Regions from separate parts of the Vibrio agarivorans genome, predicted to be linked through region 2. Evidence: predicted binding sites of a transcription regulator. Region 2 holds the regulator's gene; each other region holds the start of a gene.
The links. The regulator PurR, encoded in region 2, represses purine synthesis genes. The targets are predictions, from matches to a motif close to TNANGNAAACGTTTNCNTNA.
Positions count from the first base shown of each region.

Region 1 (5,474 bases), on a different contig from region 2:
TGGGGATGGTTTAGTTGTGATTTTCTCAATTCTACCCTCGAGATAGCCATTCCTAACAAGTAGAGTTTCAATGGTCTGATTCAGGCCATTGAGTTGCTTTTCAAGAGCGTTATTGCACTCTTTCAAGCTATCTCTCTTCACCTCTAATGTAGTGACCTGTCTCTCTAGACCAGCGTTAAGATCCAACTTTTTTTGTTGCTCAGCTAATTGCTCTAGACGTTTGTCATGTTGGATTTTAAGCTCATCATACTCACAATTTAGTTGCTTGTAGGAAAGGCTTAAATCGTTTAACTCTTCTAACTCGACCTGTAAACGATCAATCACCAAGTCTGATTCTAATAACTGTTCAGAACATTTCGCTAGCTCAGAGTGTGCTGATTGGGTTTGACTATTTACAATTGCATAAATATCTTTGTCTACTTCAACCCACAGCCTCTCTATGTCAAGTTGAATTGCTTCTTTCAAAGGTTTGACAAACCAATCGGGCGCATTTCTAACCAATACTTTTTCAGGTTGCGCTGACGTTATAGACGTATAAGCAACTCGTGCTTTAGCGTACTTCCCTCCCGCTGCATTTTGCAGTTGTGATGGGTTTTTAATTGGTTTTCCGTTCGACTCTGCTAACTGGATTGCATCTAGATAATCTTCATATTTGCAACCTAGTTCGGTGTCATAACCAGCGGATTCCATCGCCTTGTTATAAGCTGCTTTCATGTAATCAGTCATAGATAGCTCCTCCGAAATGAGTTAAATGCTCGTTAGTAAGTTCGTATGTACGTAAGTAAGTCCGTGAGTTAGTAAGCTTCATGACTCACCCTCCCTCGTTTTTGCTTCTAACCACTGCTCAATAGTGCTAGCTCTCCAACCAACCACCTGATCAGACAATTGGATCGGTTGTGTGATAATGCCCGACTTTCTCCAGCGCCAGAGTGTCGTAGTCGTCACACCTAGAATTTGCGCCACTTCTTTTTGTCTTAAAAATTTATCTTCCATTTTCTTCTTCTTATTTTGTTTTTGAACTTGACGCTATAGTAAGTAATCCGTTGTAATGACATAAGAATCATAATTACCTTAAACCCTATTGACAGACGAGATGAAACTGTGGGTAATGAATTACGTAAAGAAATGAAAATAGCGATAGACCAGCTTGAAGTTCGTGCGAAGTTAGAAGGAAGGCGTATAGTCAAAGCGAAAGGGGTAAAAAACATTTTTATTGGCGAGGCATATAAGGATATAAAGCTAAACCTAAAGATATCGTCAGTGCTGGCCTGTGAAATGACTTTTTCGAAAAAGTATGAAAAATCATCACCGTCTTCTGTTCTAGAGTTGATCTATGCTTGCCGCGGATTGAACAATACCATTGAACAACTTCAGCGTTTCCAGCTTTCAAATTTAATGTCATATCCAATTGATGTGATTGATTATGTTGACACACTAGAACAAGAACTATCGTTTGCAAAAGGACGTACATATGAAAGACGTTCTTCATCAACAAAAAATTCAATCCCCTTCTGTGCTCTGTGCTGGAAACGTACGTTTTCATCAGATTACTACTGTAAAGATCACCATAGCACCCGAAATCATGCGATTCACAAACAGGCGAAGAATCAGCTTTTTACAGCAATAAAAACGCTATGCGATGATGAAAGTACCCTGGAAAAGTATGACTATTACCAAAAGGGATATTTGAAAGGCGGCAGATTAGCGCACAACCTTTACAGTTGGACAGCGAGCTTCGCTCCTAACATTCAAATACCGATAGTCAGTCACACTCTTTCTGACAACCCTTTCGATAAGACAATTGCTTCAACTATCCAAACAGTCAAAAAAATCTACCCTATAACAGCAAGCAAACTAGCTCCAACACTTGAAAATAAAACTGTTTCCGATTTGAAGGTGTGGATCATCAAAATCATAGATACTTTAGATTCAACAGAGGCCACAGTCTGGGCATATAAAGACGTTGAACTGTGGCTAAAGAAGTCATCAGAACAAGAGTTACTCTCAACACTACTGAATGTTCTACGCAGGTATGAAGCTTTTAAGACGATTCAGAGCGCTACGTCTACTAGCGGTCCGACAAAAGGTAAAAACGCTAATGTGGAGCTTAGGGAAAGCATACAGCGGCTAGCTAAGCAGCAGAGAGAACAAACAGGAAAGGTGAATCAATCAGAAATAGCTAGGAAACTGGATCTATCCCGACAAAGAATTAGCATGTTGATGAAAGAACTAGAAGGCAAAGCCTAGGGTCATAAACACTGAAAGCGGTACGCTGTATTCAGAATGCAGATTGAAAAGGGCTTTCAACTAATTACATTAAGCAACACGCTTACTTGACTAGTTACTTGACTAGAAATGGCAGAAAACAAAAAGGGGTTAGCAAGTACTAACCTGCTAACCCCCGAAATAAATGGCACGCCCTGTAGGATTCGAACCTACGACCACATCCTTAGAAGGGACGTGCTCTATCCAGCTGAGCTAAGGGCGCGCTACAGGGATGTAGTATAAGGCGAGAATCGTGTAAATCAACGGGTTTATTCAACTTTACTAATCAAGTGCTTAATTTTAAATCACGAATTGTCTAACTGTTGGTTTTTAACACAACGCAAACGTTTGCCTATAGATGTTATCAATTAGATCTGCGACAATACTTGCCGATATATGACCATAAAATCGAAAGGAATGTCATGTCTGCTCAAAATATTGATGGAAAGCTGATTTCTCAAACTGTTCGTTCAGAAGTTGGGGCTCGTGTGAAGGCTCGACTGGATGCTGGTTTACGTGCTCCTGGGTTAGCTGTTGTGTTGGTAGGTGAAGATCCTGCTTCGCAAGTTTATGTGGGCAGTAAGCGCCGTGCGTGTGAAGAAGTCGGTTTTGTTTCTAAATCTTTTGACTTACCCGCAACGACTTCAGAAGAAGAGTTGCTGTCACTGGTGGAAGAATTAAACAATGACCCTGAGATTGACGGCATCTTGGTTCAATTGCCATTACCAGCGGGTATTGATGACACTAAAGTGCTTGAGAGTATCACTCCAGAAAAAGATGTTGATGGCTTCCACCCATATAATGTTGGTCGTCTTGCGCAACGTATTCCTAAATTACGCTCTTGTACACCGAAAGGCATCATTACCTTGCTAGAGCGCTACAACATCGAAACTCGCGGCAAACATGCCGTTGTGGTTGGTGCTTCAAACATTGTTGGTCGCCCAATGACATTGGAATTGCTGCTCGCGGGTTGTACAACAACCACATGTCATCGCTTCACCAAAGATCTTGAAGGGCATGTACGCCAAGCCGATATTGTTGTCGTCGCTGTCGGTAAACCTAACTTCATTCCAGGTGCATGGATTAAGAAAGGCGCTGTTGTAATCGATGTTGGTATTAATCGTCTTGATAGCGGTAAGTTAGTCGGCGATGTCGAATATAACGTAGCAAAAGAGAACGCGAGCTTCATAACGCCAGTACCTGGAGGCGTTGGCCCAATGACCGTAGCAAGCCTAATTGAAAATACGATGATTGCTTGTGAGCAGTTTCATACCAAATAATCACCGTTGCTGAAGATAATTAAGCCCTCCCATTGCGGAGGGCTTTTTATTCGGTTCCATTCGTGAAATACAATGGATAGTGACGTCTGACAAATCCTTGCTGATGCATCATGTCTTTGAAGCTTGGCCCAGTAAACAGTTCAACAATCAATTCATTCCCTTCGACTCGCAGCACTTGGCCCTCTAGATCTAAAGAATGCCCGCCTTTTAGCGCGATACGTCCTGTCACCATAATACCCGGTAAATACACTTCGGGGTGACGCATTTCAACACGCACTCCCCCTTCCGAAAGCTCGTTGACATGAAAGTGCTGATCATCCAAACGAATCACAGGTCTCGCGCGTTTTGGGTAGCGCAGGCGAAAATGACGGCGTTTTTGCTCAAATTCTGGAAGCGCTGTTACAGATGGCAAAACTAATTCTCCTTAATTAGATAAAAATTGAGTCAAAGATCGTTTAGAATGCATAATACTCAAGAATATCAGACCATAAATCAATGATTTCGGACATATTTACTAAAAACACATTAGTGTTGGGGATAGTCATCGCCCTAAGTGCTTGCTCTCACAACCAAGCAACGCAACTTGGTATGCGTGGCAGCACAGTTAACGTTTATGCCCAAGGCATGACTAACATTCAGTTGTGTGAAACTTTGTACTACGGCCGCAGCACAACGCAAACTCAAGTTGCAATCGGTGCTGAATTTAATCGACGTAACTTGAGTAAGTCTTGGTGTGATGAGCAGTATAAAATGTGGTATCTCGAACGTGCCGCCAAATCACTGCTTGCTGCATCAGAGGCAAAGTCTGATGCAGAAGCGGCTGTTCAACCAGTAACAATGGACTGAGCTAACAAAACTATTAGCCCTTAACCATTAGTACTGTTTGATGACTTGAGAAGATGGGATGCGGTGTCTTGAGCTGTAGATACCATCATCGGCTTTTACACCGCAAGAAATTACCATGGTGATCTCTTCATCTTGGCTTAGCTTTAATTCTGCTTTAATGCGCTTAGAGTCAAACCCTTCCATTGGACAAGTGTCGTAGCCCATATCCTGCATCGCTAACATGAAAGTCATTGATGCCAGTGATGTGCTTTTGTGTAAACAAACACGTAAATCAGCTTTGCTCACTTCACGAACCATCGGTTTATTACGCCCTACCCACCAGCTATAACACTGACGAAGTAATCCTCGAACACCCAATTTATCGTTGTTGTATAACGTTGGAATCAACTTGTCGTAATATTGCAGCGCTCGTTTTGCGATAGCATCATCACGACCTTCAAAAGCGTCTCGCACTTGTTGCGCATTGAGCTCCGCTCTTTCTCGCCAATATTGAGGTGTTGTGGTGATAACCACCAATTCATTCGCGGTTTTTGCGGCATTTTGACCCATGCAGTAGTGAGCGATCTTTGCCCTCACCTCTTCGCTAATTACGCGATGAAACTTCCACAACTGCATGTTGCTGCTGTTAGGGCTTAATAGTGCTAATTCGAGTGCCTTTTGCACATCGTCATGGTTGAATTGAGCACTTGGGTCATATTTACGAACAGAACGACGGGCATGAAGAAGTTCACTGAGAGTTTTGATGTCTTGCATTTGAAACTTACTGCTGATTTTTAACTGGCGCGATTATACGCAACTTACTGCAAAAATACTCTGACTTATGCACTCTACCCCTTACTGCATATGACTTGGTCACAAATAATTCATAATAAAAAATTCACAGAACATTCATTAATTTACCCCTTTAAGTACATCTAGGAATGAATTTAGACAAAAATAGTATAAAAACGAGTTTGACGGTTAAATATTCGCCATCTAGATTTTTATCTCTAGTCCACAAAAACATAGGGGAATGTTATGAGACGCGCGAGTACATCTTATCGTTTGCAGTTGATCAAAGAAGCGGCTTTAAAGACTCAAGGA
Region 1 covers NZ_JAUFQF010000004.1:2,232,484-2,237,957, reverse strand. Annotated here, with positions in the region: gene QWZ05_RS18860 (hypothetical protein) at 1-726, opposite strand, end outside; gene QWZ05_RS18855 (helix-turn-helix transcriptional regulator) at 805-993, opposite strand; gene QWZ05_RS18850 (hypothetical protein) at 1,102-2,247, shown strand; tRNA gene QWZ05_RS18845 (tRNA-Arg) at 2,412-2,488, opposite strand; gene folD (bifunctional methylenetetrahydrofolate dehydrogenase/methenyltetrahydrofolate cyclohydrolase FolD) at 2,688-3,545, shown strand; gene QWZ05_RS18835 (PilZ domain-containing protein) at 3,592-3,957, opposite strand; gene QWZ05_RS18830 (Rossmann-fold NAD(P)-binding domain-containing protein) at 4,041-4,391, shown strand; gene QWZ05_RS18825 (nitroreductase family protein) at 4,419-5,144, opposite strand; gene QWZ05_RS18820 (hypothetical protein) at 5,409-5,474, shown strand, end outside.
Region 1: a site for PurR is predicted at 2,602-2,621, ahead of folD (bifunctional methylenetetrahydrofolate dehydrogenase/methenyltetrahydrofolate cyclohydrolase FolD). Genes of this name have one in related genera too.

Region 2 (5,474 bases):
CCAGGAACAGAGAAGGCGGTTATTCCGACATAGGCAAAGAAATAGATTGCTGCGGCAGTAAGAAAGTTTTCATCAATGAAACCACGAAGGGCAGCTTGTTGCGCTTTGGCGTTTTCTAATGTGAGATATTGACCAAATTGAGTCGCCAATATGATGATGATTGTTACGAGCACTAAGCCAATAATGACTTTGGGGTTTAAGAGTTTGCTCATCACGTTGACTCCTGTCGCTGATTTAAGATGATGAATCACTTACGTATAGAGACAGGATAGGTGTTAAATTTCTTTCAATCAAAATAAACAAAGTCAGCAATTAGCTGACTTTGTTTATTTTATAAAATCCGATTGGCTAGTTTATTTGATTCGCTAGGCTTTCACGTTGTGTCTGTGGAATCACTGTCCAGTGAGTGCCACGAATTGCCCCTTCAAGAGAGTAGAGCAGCTCTAAGCTAACAGGCGTCGTGTGGGATTCTTGAATGGCTTGATAAGCGCGCACCGCCCCCGCTTCTTCAAGTTGGGTGACAGTCTCGATTCCTGCTTTTTTCAACATTCGCTCGGTCGCTAGGCGAAGATTTGGCAGATCTTTCAAGCGTTGTGGCTTGGTTGTCTCTTGCTTTATCTTGTCTTCAGTTGCGGCTTTAAGTGCAACTTGAGCAACCTTTAGCAGTTGATTCTGTTCATTGACCCAGGTGTCTGGCAGTTGAAAATACTTAGTGACAACGGGGAAACCACGCTTTTCATAGACGTAAGGTTCCAGTTTATGTTCTGAAATAGCAGAATCCAACGCAGCACATTTACGCACATGCAGTTTGTTTTTGACAACCAATGCAAACATGGTGTCATTGACGAATATGCCAAAGCCGCCAAACATTGATCGGGACTTGACACTGCCAAGTTGCTCGAATAAGCGCATCGAGTCTTTTAATATCGGTTTATCCATGCTTTGTAATCTCGGTGAAGAAACATTCACGCCACCAAATTCAGGCCCGAGAGAATAGCAAAAACAACACAAACTTATGTCATAGAAAGGTTATGCTAGTGTAGTTTTACCATCGGCAACCCCGCTACCTTTCCATAATTATATCATAAACATGAATAAAATGACTGGTTAAGGCCGGAGGCTTTGCGTCCCACCTTCTCAGATGGTTTGCCCTGTGCGTGGCTTTAAGAGAGCATAATGAAAAGCGGAATAGGTATCACATCTTCAAGATCGATAGTGTGATGTTGATTCCAAAAAATAACCCTGACATTTTGCATTTGTATGCATAGTGTCAGGGTTATTAAATTTGTTATGAAATCAGACGCTTAATTATTAAGGTTGCGTACCGTTAAACGCTCAACAATTTCTGGGTGCATTTCAAACACACGCTTATCGTGCTCTTTGTCTTTGATGCGCTCCAGAAGGATTTCAAATGCATTCTTACCCACACGGCGTTTCGGCTGGTGAACGGTCGTTAGTGGTGGTGAGAAGTATTCTGCAAGCTCGATGTTGTCATAACCGATAACAGACATATCATCAGGAATACGGATGCCATTCTCTTGTAGACGACTCATTAGGCCTAAAGCCATGGTGTCATTGAAACAGAACACAGCGGTTGGCTTTTCATCCATCGCTGCGATTTTATCTGCCGCTAATACCGCAGTATCACACTCGAAATTACCTTCTAAAATCCAGTCTTCCACAACGTTAAGTTTTGCTTCACCCATCGCGCGGCGGAAACCGTTAATTCGCTCTTTACAAGCCGCCTTCTCGAAGTGACCGCTCAAACAAGCGATGTTTTTATGGCCATTGTCGATAAGGTATTTAGTTGCGAGATAGCCACCTTCTTCCGAGTTATCGATAATCTTATCGGCTTGTGATGTTTCAGGACCCCAATCCATGATCACTTTAGGAATATCAGGGTGGCCGTTTAACATTTCACTCAGTTCTTCAGTCAGGTCTGAACACATCACCAAGATACCATCAACACGCTTTTCAGCGAGCATGCGGATGTAGTCACGTTGTTTCTCGTAGATACCGCCCGTATTACAAAGGATAAGTGTGTAGCCTTGACGGTAGCAGTAGCTTTCTACGCCGTCGATAACCTCAGAGAAGAATAGATTGGTAGATTGAGTCACCAGCATACCGATGGTACGCGTGGTATTACATTTCAAACTACGAGCGACAGCACTAGGAGCGTAGTTAAGCTCTTTTACTGCCTTATTTACTTTTTCTTGAGTTGTTTCAGCTACAAATCGCGTTTTGTTGATGACATGCGATACAGTGGTAGTAGAGACACCGGCAAGACGCGCAACATCTTTAATAGTGGCCATAGGAGTGGTCCTTAATTGTATTTCTTATTTACCGCACGTTGCTCAGCGTTGTCTTCAACCAAATATGAGCCGTGTTGCGGTAGTCGCCTAGGGAAAAAACCAAATAAAAAACCGCTTTATCGAAAGCGGTTTAAAAATATCCGAGTATTCTAGACTGCTATCGTTAGCGACGCAATCTTAATCGTTTTTGATTAAGATGGTTCGTCCAGTAGATATAGACAGTCTAGCTCAAGAAATGCAACTAATAGACTACTCACGGCAGAATAGAAGCCAAACTCGTCTTTTTGCTGACAAAGTGCATTAAATTGCGGGGTCCAGCTCAAGATATGTTGACGAATGAACTCGGCTTGTTCAACCAAGGCACTATTAAGGTGTTTTTCTTGTTCTAATTCGTTTGAGCGAATGATTAGGTTACCAAGAAAATCGAGCTCTATTGCAATGTGGTCTGCGGGCTCGTTCAGAGCTTGGCTGACTTGAATGTTGTGAGCCGCTAAGACTTTGGTCATTTCTTCAGCCGGCTTACCGTTGAGGTTACCCGATTTGTCCAAATAGATAGAGGCATAAGGCAACGCGCCTTCTTTATCTGATTTTAGAAACAGTTCACAGAAATCTGCGGAAAGCTCAAGCTGGGCATCTTCACGGTCTTGTAGGCGATTGAGTGCATCCACCAACTTATCAACGGGCTTTTTCAGCTGAATATTTTCACCAAGGCCTGCCAAGAATGCGCGAATTTCAGGGCTTTGGTATTGCTCAAGTCCTTGTTCATCAAGCTCACTGGCGAATAGGCTAGACAGCCACCAATAAATCTCTGCGCGTTTTTCGTTGAACGCTTTGATCTCTTCAATCACACGAAGCTCCAAATCATCTATGGATAAGTTTTAAGTATAATCTGACTCTGATGCAGTTGCTCATTAGAGTCCTATCTATCTGATAGGTGGAGTATAAAGGGAAAATGTGAATAGTGTTATCGGCATCTGTGTCAGAAAGTGATGGTTTATAGCTAATTGTGTTTAGCGCTGAGCGGGACGAACAACTTTCAGTTACCAATTTAGAGCATAGAGTTGCTTATTGAAATGAAGGTGTAGGCGGCGAAAGACCGGGAGAGCTTGCTGTTTATCAATAAAATCGGAATAAAGCGCATCTTCAGGTTGAATACAATCTAAATATGTCTAATTATGAATGGGACTAAGTAATTTCCGAGTAAAGAGAATAACATGAGCTATCACGTTCTAGTTGTTGAAGATGATCTAGTGACACGCAGCAAGCTTGTTGGGTACTTTCAAAATGAAGGGTACACAGTAAGTGAGGCGAGTTCAGGATCAGAAATGCGAGAGTGTCTACAGCAAGCTGAGGTTGACTTGGTGATGCTAGACATTAACTTGCCAGGAGAAGATGGCTTGATGCTGACGCGAGAGTTACGCGGACAATCAGACATCGGAATTATTTTGGTAACAGGACGTACCGATAGCATAGACAAGATTGTTGGCCTAGAAATGGGGGCCGATGACTATGTGACCAAACCGTTTGAATTGCGTGAGCTTCTCGTTCGGGTAAAAAATCTGCTTTGGCGTATCTCACTGACCGGACGAGAGGCGGTGAAAGAGGAAGAGCCAGAGCAAGATGATAATCTCGTGCGTTTTGGTGAGTGGACATTTGATATTCAGCGCCGAGCTCTGAGCCGCGATGGTGAACCCGTAAAGCTGACGAAGGCGGAATATGAACTGTTGGTTGCACTATCATCGCATCCAAGACAAGTGTTAAGTCGCGATCGTATATTGAGTATGATTAGCCATCGAGTCGATGCCCCTAATGATCGTACTATCGATGTGCTGATTCGACGCATGCGCGCAAAGATGGAGTTCGACCCGAAGAACCCGCAAATTTTTGTCACGGTACATGGTGAAGGTTATATGTTTGCAGGCGATTAGCCGTGAGCGATTTCCCAACATGAGAAAATGGAGCCTATAACCTTAGGCTCCATTTTTTGTTTCTGGTGGCTGCTCTGATTCTTTTTTCTGTGGCCTGTTATTAGTTGAGGTTTAATAGGTGCTTGTTTTCATGAATTTCTTTTTGATAGGCATTGCCAATGATGTTTGATAGGAATCTTCTATTGATTTGATAGAAACAGACAATTTCTAAAATTTCTCTCTCAAGTGCATTATTACCTCAACGACACAGCGAAGTGTCAAACAATCACATAAAGAGAGACTAAGTCATGATCAACACTACTATCAAACCATTTAACGCTACAGCATTCAAAAACGGCGACTTCGTAGAAGTTACAGAGCAAGACGTTCTAGGTAAATGGGCAGTATTCTTCTTCTACCCAGCTGACTTCACTTTCGTATGTCCTACTGAACTTGTTGACCTACAAGAGAAATACGCAGAGCTTCAATCTCGCGGCGTAGAAGTTTACTCAGTATCTACAGATACTCACTTCTCTCACAAAGCATGGCATGATACTTCAGACAAAATCGGTACTATCGAGTACTTCATGGTAGGTGACCAAACTGGCACTATCACAAACAACTTCAACGTAATGCGTGAAGGTCAAGGTCTTGCAGACCGCGCTACTTTCCTAATCGACCCAGAAGGTACGATTCAAGCAATGGAAATCACTGCAGAAGGTATCGGTCGTGACGCAGAAGACCTACTTCGTAAAGTGAAAGCAGCTCAATACGTAGCAAACAACCCAGGTGAAGTTTGCCCAGCTAAGTGGAAAGAAGGCGAAGAAACGCTAGCTCCTTCTCTAGACCTAGTAGGTAAAATCTAATCAACCTTGATTAGACTCTAGTTTGCATGCTCCGCTTCTTGCTCCTAAAGGGTGGGGTATGCACCTTAGTTAACTAGGTTTCAATCAATAATCCAGCAAAAACAAATAACTAAGCATCAATAAGATAACCCTTTTTTATTATCCTTTTTTGAATCTTACTGATGCCATAAATTCAGTAGTCACCAGTTTACAGTTAGCAGGTATTCCCATGTTAGACCAAGCCATGAAGCAGCAGCTTAAAGCGTACTTAGAAAACTTAAAAAACCATGTTGAGCTTGTCCTAAGCCTTGATGACAGCGAAACCGCAGGCAAGCTCGATGCACTTGCGCAAGATATTGCTTCACTGACCGATAAGATTTCGGTGAAGCGCGATGATCAAGCAAGTGAGC
Region 2 covers NZ_JAUFQF010000001.1:35,485-40,958, forward strand. Annotated here, with positions in the region: gene QWZ05_RS00185 (TVP38/TMEM64 family protein) at 1-212, opposite strand, end outside; gene QWZ05_RS00190 (TfoX/Sxy family DNA transformation protein) at 349-939, opposite strand; cyclic di-GMP riboswitch class I at 1,051-1,161, opposite strand; gene purR (HTH-type transcriptional repressor PurR) at 1,305-2,312, opposite strand; gene torD (molecular chaperone TorD) at 2,504-3,157, opposite strand; gene torR (two-component system response regulator TorR) at 3,527-4,240, shown strand; gene ahpC (alkyl hydroperoxide reductase subunit C) at 4,528-5,085, shown strand; gene ahpF (alkyl hydroperoxide reductase subunit F) at 5,294-5,474, shown strand, end outside.

Region 3 (5,474 bases), on a different contig from region 2:
GAAGTGGCTCCTGCCGCATTTACGGCGGAATTTGACGCTATTATTGAGCTGGATTCAGACAACAGCTTTGGTGATGCGCTTCTGGCCGACAGCTACCTTCAACTTATTGGTGAAAATGGTCTCTTCCTACAAGAGCGTGTGGCTCGTGCACTCGACTTTGTTTGCAAAACCAACTTCAAAGCAAACAGCCCGAAAGTCGGTGTAGCTAACATGACTTTAGCTGATGGCATGCCTCATCATGCGTTCCAAGCACAAGATGTGTGGATTGGTGTACAGTTCAGTGTTGCTACGGCACTCCAGCTTGCTGACAAACGAGATGACGCCGAGCAGCTCATGGATACTACCTATCGCGCACTTTACCAGTACGCTCGCATTCCATTTGCAGCCCCTGAAGGGTTCAATGCTTCCGTCGAGGTTCAACCTGCTTTGCTCATGTCTGAGCTTGGCTTAACACTTGAACAGGCACAACTTTGGATTGAAGCTTTGAAAGAAGAAGGCTGCCTATTAGCCGATGGGCGAGTTAGCCCAAATATGTGCCAAGATCTTGAAGACTTCCAAGTTCAGATGGGGCCAACGGTAGAGAAAGCGCTGACAGAGCAACTATTCTCATTGCTAAAAGCAACGGGACTGAAGTACACCGCGGGCCGTTACTTCCGACCAGGGATGATTTTCGCCTATGGTTATTAATCATTCAGTAACGGAATGCATATAAGCGTGCCTATTTAAACTCTGAGATCTCATTTTGAATCCCCCAAGCTTGCCTTGGGGGTGAGGAGTCCTCCACCCTTTATGTGAAGCCTCCCCAAATATAATAAATGGCTTCTACTCAGGAGTGCAGATAATGAAAAAGAAAAAAGCTCCGACGGTCTATGATGTTGCAAAGCTTGCTGGCGTCTCCCCTAGCACCGTCTCACGCTTCTTAAATCGGACGACTTACGTCTCTGATGAAAAAAGTGAAAAACTCGAACAAGCAATCAAAGAATTGGGTTACAAGCCGAATCAACATTCGACGACACACTCAAATCGCCGTTCAATGACAATTGGTGTGTTAATTCAACACCCTGATAGTCCTTTCACCAGTCGTATTCTTAACGATATGGAGAAAACCCTGATTGCTAAAGGTTATTCGCTAGTCATTGCTACCGGGCATTGGCAAAAAAACCTTGAACACCACGCGTTAGATTACCTCGCCAAAAGCAACGTCGATGGCGTGATTATTGTAACCGGTGATATCAAAGAAGATGCCATCGTTAAGTTCGCCAACAACATACCAGTCGTGGCTGTCGGTTATCAGATTGAAGCCGAAAACGTGCGTAGCATTAATATCGACAATACCCTTGGTGGCTATATTGCAACCTTGCATTTATTACAGCAAGGCCATGTCAATATTGCCCACATTAAAGGTCATTGCTCGCAACCCGATTCTGGCTGCCGCTTTGAAGGCTATAAAAAAGCGCTTGAAGAATCAGGAATCAAAGTCATGACAAAACTGGTCAAACAGGGTGACTTTAGTTGTGAGCTTGGCTACGAAAAAACCGTTGAGCTGATTGAGTCTAAGGTTCACTTCTCTGCGATTTTCGCTGCCAACGATCAAACGGGTTATGGCGCCATCAAAGCCCTGCACGACCATGGCTATCGTGTACCGGAAGATGTCTCGGTAGTGGGTTTTGATGACTTACCGACATCACAATACTTCACACCGGCTCTCACTACGTTACGCCAACCTGTAGAAGAGGTCGGTGTGGTGTGTGCTCACTCTATTCTCAACTTACTCAATGGTGAGAACCACGAGGCTCGCCTTCCCCCTATCGAGCTTATTGTTCGCCAGAGTACCAAGTCGCTCTATCGGAGTAGCCCCCGGCACAACACGTTAGAGCAACTCATCATGTCTTAAGTTTGATGAGTCACAAAATCAAAAAAGGGGTCAAAGCTTATGGCTTTGACCCCTTTTTCTATCAATCTAGCTTTTGTTATAGCAGTACAAGATACAGCATAAACAGCGCACACAGTGCATAAATGACTGGATGAACTTGTTTACCTTTGCCTGCAACGACCATAGAGAACGCGTAGCTAATAAAGCCCATTGCCATACCGTTCGCTGGCGAGAAGCTCAGTACCGTAAACATAATGGTAAAGAATGCTGCAATGCGAGACTCTTTTTGCTCCCAACTAATCTGACCTAGTCGACCGATCATATAGATACCCACAACAACCATTGCCGGTGCAACCATCGCTGCCGAGAAAATAGAGAAGATTGGGTAGAAGAAGAGTGATAGGAAAAACAGACCTGCTACCGTCACTGCAGCAAGACCAGTGCGAGCACCCTGTGCAGATGCAATACCTGACTCTGAGAACGCAGTAATAGAGGTTGTACCTAGAACAGAGCCGATCACTGTACCACCAGCATCTGCCACAAGCGCTGAGCGAGCATTTGGTACCTTGCCATCTTTATCGATGATACCGGCATCACGACCCACACCCACAATCGTACTTAACCCATCAAAGAAGTCGACGATCAGGAAGATAATCACAATAAACAGCAGATCAAATAGCTTCTCAGCCGTCAAACCAGAGAAGTTAAAGATCGCACCAAAGCTACCTGCGATGCTTGGTGGAGCCGTAACAATCGCTTCTGGAATTGGCGCGTTTGATGTTCCCATAAAGGCATCAGCAACCACCGTAAGCAAAATCGCCGAAACAAATGAGATAAAGGTCGCCAGTTTAATATCGCGAATCATACAGCCGAGTGCTATGAAGATACTGATGTAGGCAATGATCACCTGAGGGTTAGAAATATCCCCCATACTCACCAAAATAATCGGGTTTGAGACAATAATGCCCGCATTTTTCAAGCCAAGAAATGCGATAAACAAACCCAGTGAAACCGTAATTGCTAGCTTAAGGTCTTCAGGAATCGACTCAATCATCGCCTTACGGATCTTGGTCATCGACAGAATCAAGTAGATCACACCAGACAAGAAAATACCAAACAGCGCTTCATGCCAAACCAGTGCGACTGAACCACTCAGCAACATGCCTTTAAAAAAGCCATTCATGCTCATACCTGGTGCTAGCATCACCGGGTAGTTACCAAACAGACCCATGATTAACGTAGCTAAACCTGCAGCCAAAGCTGTAGCGGTAAAAATAGCACCACGATCCATTCCTGGAATATCCCCCAAAATGGCTGGGTTTACCGCCAGAATGTAGCTCATAGCAAGGAAGGTAATAAAACCTGCGTAGATTTCAGTACCAATGGTTGTCTTACGTTCAGACAGTTTGAATCTAGCTTCTAAAAAAGAAGGCGTGGTGGGCTTTGCAGCAGCTTCAAGACTCACGAGTAAACCTATAATGATCAAAGTGTAGGTAAATCGCGCTGTAAGATGCGGCTGCATTCAGGCTTGAGTTGTAGTCACCGAGATAGGCTCAGTGGTAGAAACGTCAGATCCCATTCATCCAACATATACAACGCGACAGAAATTAGGCGCGAATTTTAGCGATATAGAGCAAAAATTCAACGAATTTCGCGCAAAAACTACAAGAATGAAAAAACTTTAAAAACAAACCTTTGAAAAACAAGCAAACGTTTGCCGACATAGGTAAAGCAACACACATCCACCGGATAGAACAAAGATCACCATGAGGATCTTTTCTTGAGGTTTGACAAGGGTTTGTGCTACCCTTCGCGTCCATTTTTTAGCCTACTACTGCAATGGTTTAACCAGTAGATATGCTATCTTTAACGCTGTGACCCTAGGTCACGATACACCTTGACTTAACCAGAGTGAGAAGACTTCCATGGCAAAAGGTACTCTATATATTGTTTCGGCACCAAGTGGCGCAGGCAAATCGAGCCTAATTTCAGCAATGCTGGAAACCAATCCTACCTATGCAATGAAAGTATCGGTATCTCATACTACTCGTGGTATGCGTCCTGGTGAGCAAGATGGCGTCCACTACCACTTCGTACAAAAAGAGAGCTTCGAAGAGCTTATCGAGCAAGGCGCGTTTCTTGAGTACGCAGAAGTATTCGGCAATTACTACGGCACTTCACGTCCGTGGATTGAAGATAACCTAGATAAAGGTATTGATGTCTTTCTAGACATCGACTGGCAGGGCGCACGCCAAATCCGTGAGCAAATGCCTCTAGCAAAAAGTATCTTCATCCTGCCACCGTCCAATGGTGAGCTTGAGCGTCGCCTAAATGCGCGCGGTCAAGACAGTGAAGCGGTCATTGCAAAACGTATGGCTGAAGCGAAATCAGAAATCTCACACTACAATGAGTATGACTATGTCATTGTTAATGATGATTTTGATACTGCACTGATGGACTTTAAAGCCATCATTCGTGCAGAACGTTTGAAGCATGACAAGCAAGCAGCAAAATATAAAGGTATGTTAGACGCTCTATTATCTGAGTAAGTCTATATTTCCTCTAGCAAGATCCTTATGATGCTTGTATAATTTCTCGTCACACTAAATTTTAGTTAACTATTTTGGAGTTCTCATGGCACGCGTAACTGTTCAAGACGCTGTTGAAAAAGTTGGTAACCGTTTCGACTTAGTTCTTATTGCGGCTCGCCGCGCTCGTCAAATGCAAACTGGTGGTAAAGATGCACTAGTGCCAGAAGAGAATGATAAGACAACGGTTATCGCTCTACGCGAAATCGAAGAAGGTCTTATCACGAAAGAAGTTCTAGATGCACGTGAGCGTCAAGAACAACAAGAACAAGAAGCAGCTGAACTAGCAGCAGTAAGCAGCATTGCTCACAGCCGCTAATTCGACTCACTGAACCCTCTTATTCAGTAAGCACAACTAGTCGGGCCCATAATTTGTATCTATTCGATAGCCTCAAAGACGTTGCCCAAGAATACCTAACAGAGCCTCAAATTGAGGCTCTGCGTCAATCTTATGTGGTAGCGCGCGACGCCCATGAAGGGCAAACCCGCTCTAGCGGCGAACCATACATCATCCACCCTGTTGCTGTAGCTCGAATCTTGGCAGAAATGCGCCTTGATATCGAAACCCTACAAGCAGCACTTCTTCATGATGTTATTGAAGACTGTGATGTCACCAAGGAAGAACTTGAGGCACAATTTGGCAATGCCGTTGCTGAATTGGTCGATGGTGTTTCTAAGCTCGACAAGCTAAAATTCCGCGACAGAAAAGAAGCACAAGCAGAAAACTTTCGTAAGATGGTTTTGGCTATGGTGCAAGATATTCGCGTTATCCTCATCAAGCTGGCCGACCGCACGCACAATATGCGCACGCTTGGGGCACTTCGCCCTGACAAAAAACGCCGTATTGCACGTGAAACGCTTGAGATCTACTCTCCACTGGCACACCGCCTAGGTATCCACAATATTAAAACTGAGCTTGAAGAGCTTGGCTTTGAAGCGCTGTACCCAAATCGGTACCGTGTCCTCAAAGAAGTGGTGAAAACCGCTCGTGGTAACCGTAAAGAGATGATCCA
Region 3 covers NZ_JAUFQF010000004.1:729,031-734,504, forward strand. Annotated here, with positions in the region: gene QWZ05_RS11830 (GH116 family glycosyl hydrolase) at 1-687, shown strand, start outside; gene QWZ05_RS11835 (LacI family DNA-binding transcriptional regulator) at 842-1,894, shown strand; gene QWZ05_RS11840 (NCS2 family permease) at 1,971-3,338, opposite strand; purine riboswitch at 3,390-3,489, opposite strand; gene gmk (guanylate kinase) at 3,799-4,422, shown strand; gene rpoZ (DNA-directed RNA polymerase subunit omega) at 4,508-4,780, shown strand; gene spoT (bifunctional GTP diphosphokinase/guanosine-3',5'-bis pyrophosphate 3'-pyrophosphohydrolase) at 4,834-5,474, shown strand, end outside.
Region 3: a site for PurR is predicted at 3,576-3,595, ahead of QWZ05_RS11840 (NCS2 family permease). Genes of this name have one in related genera too.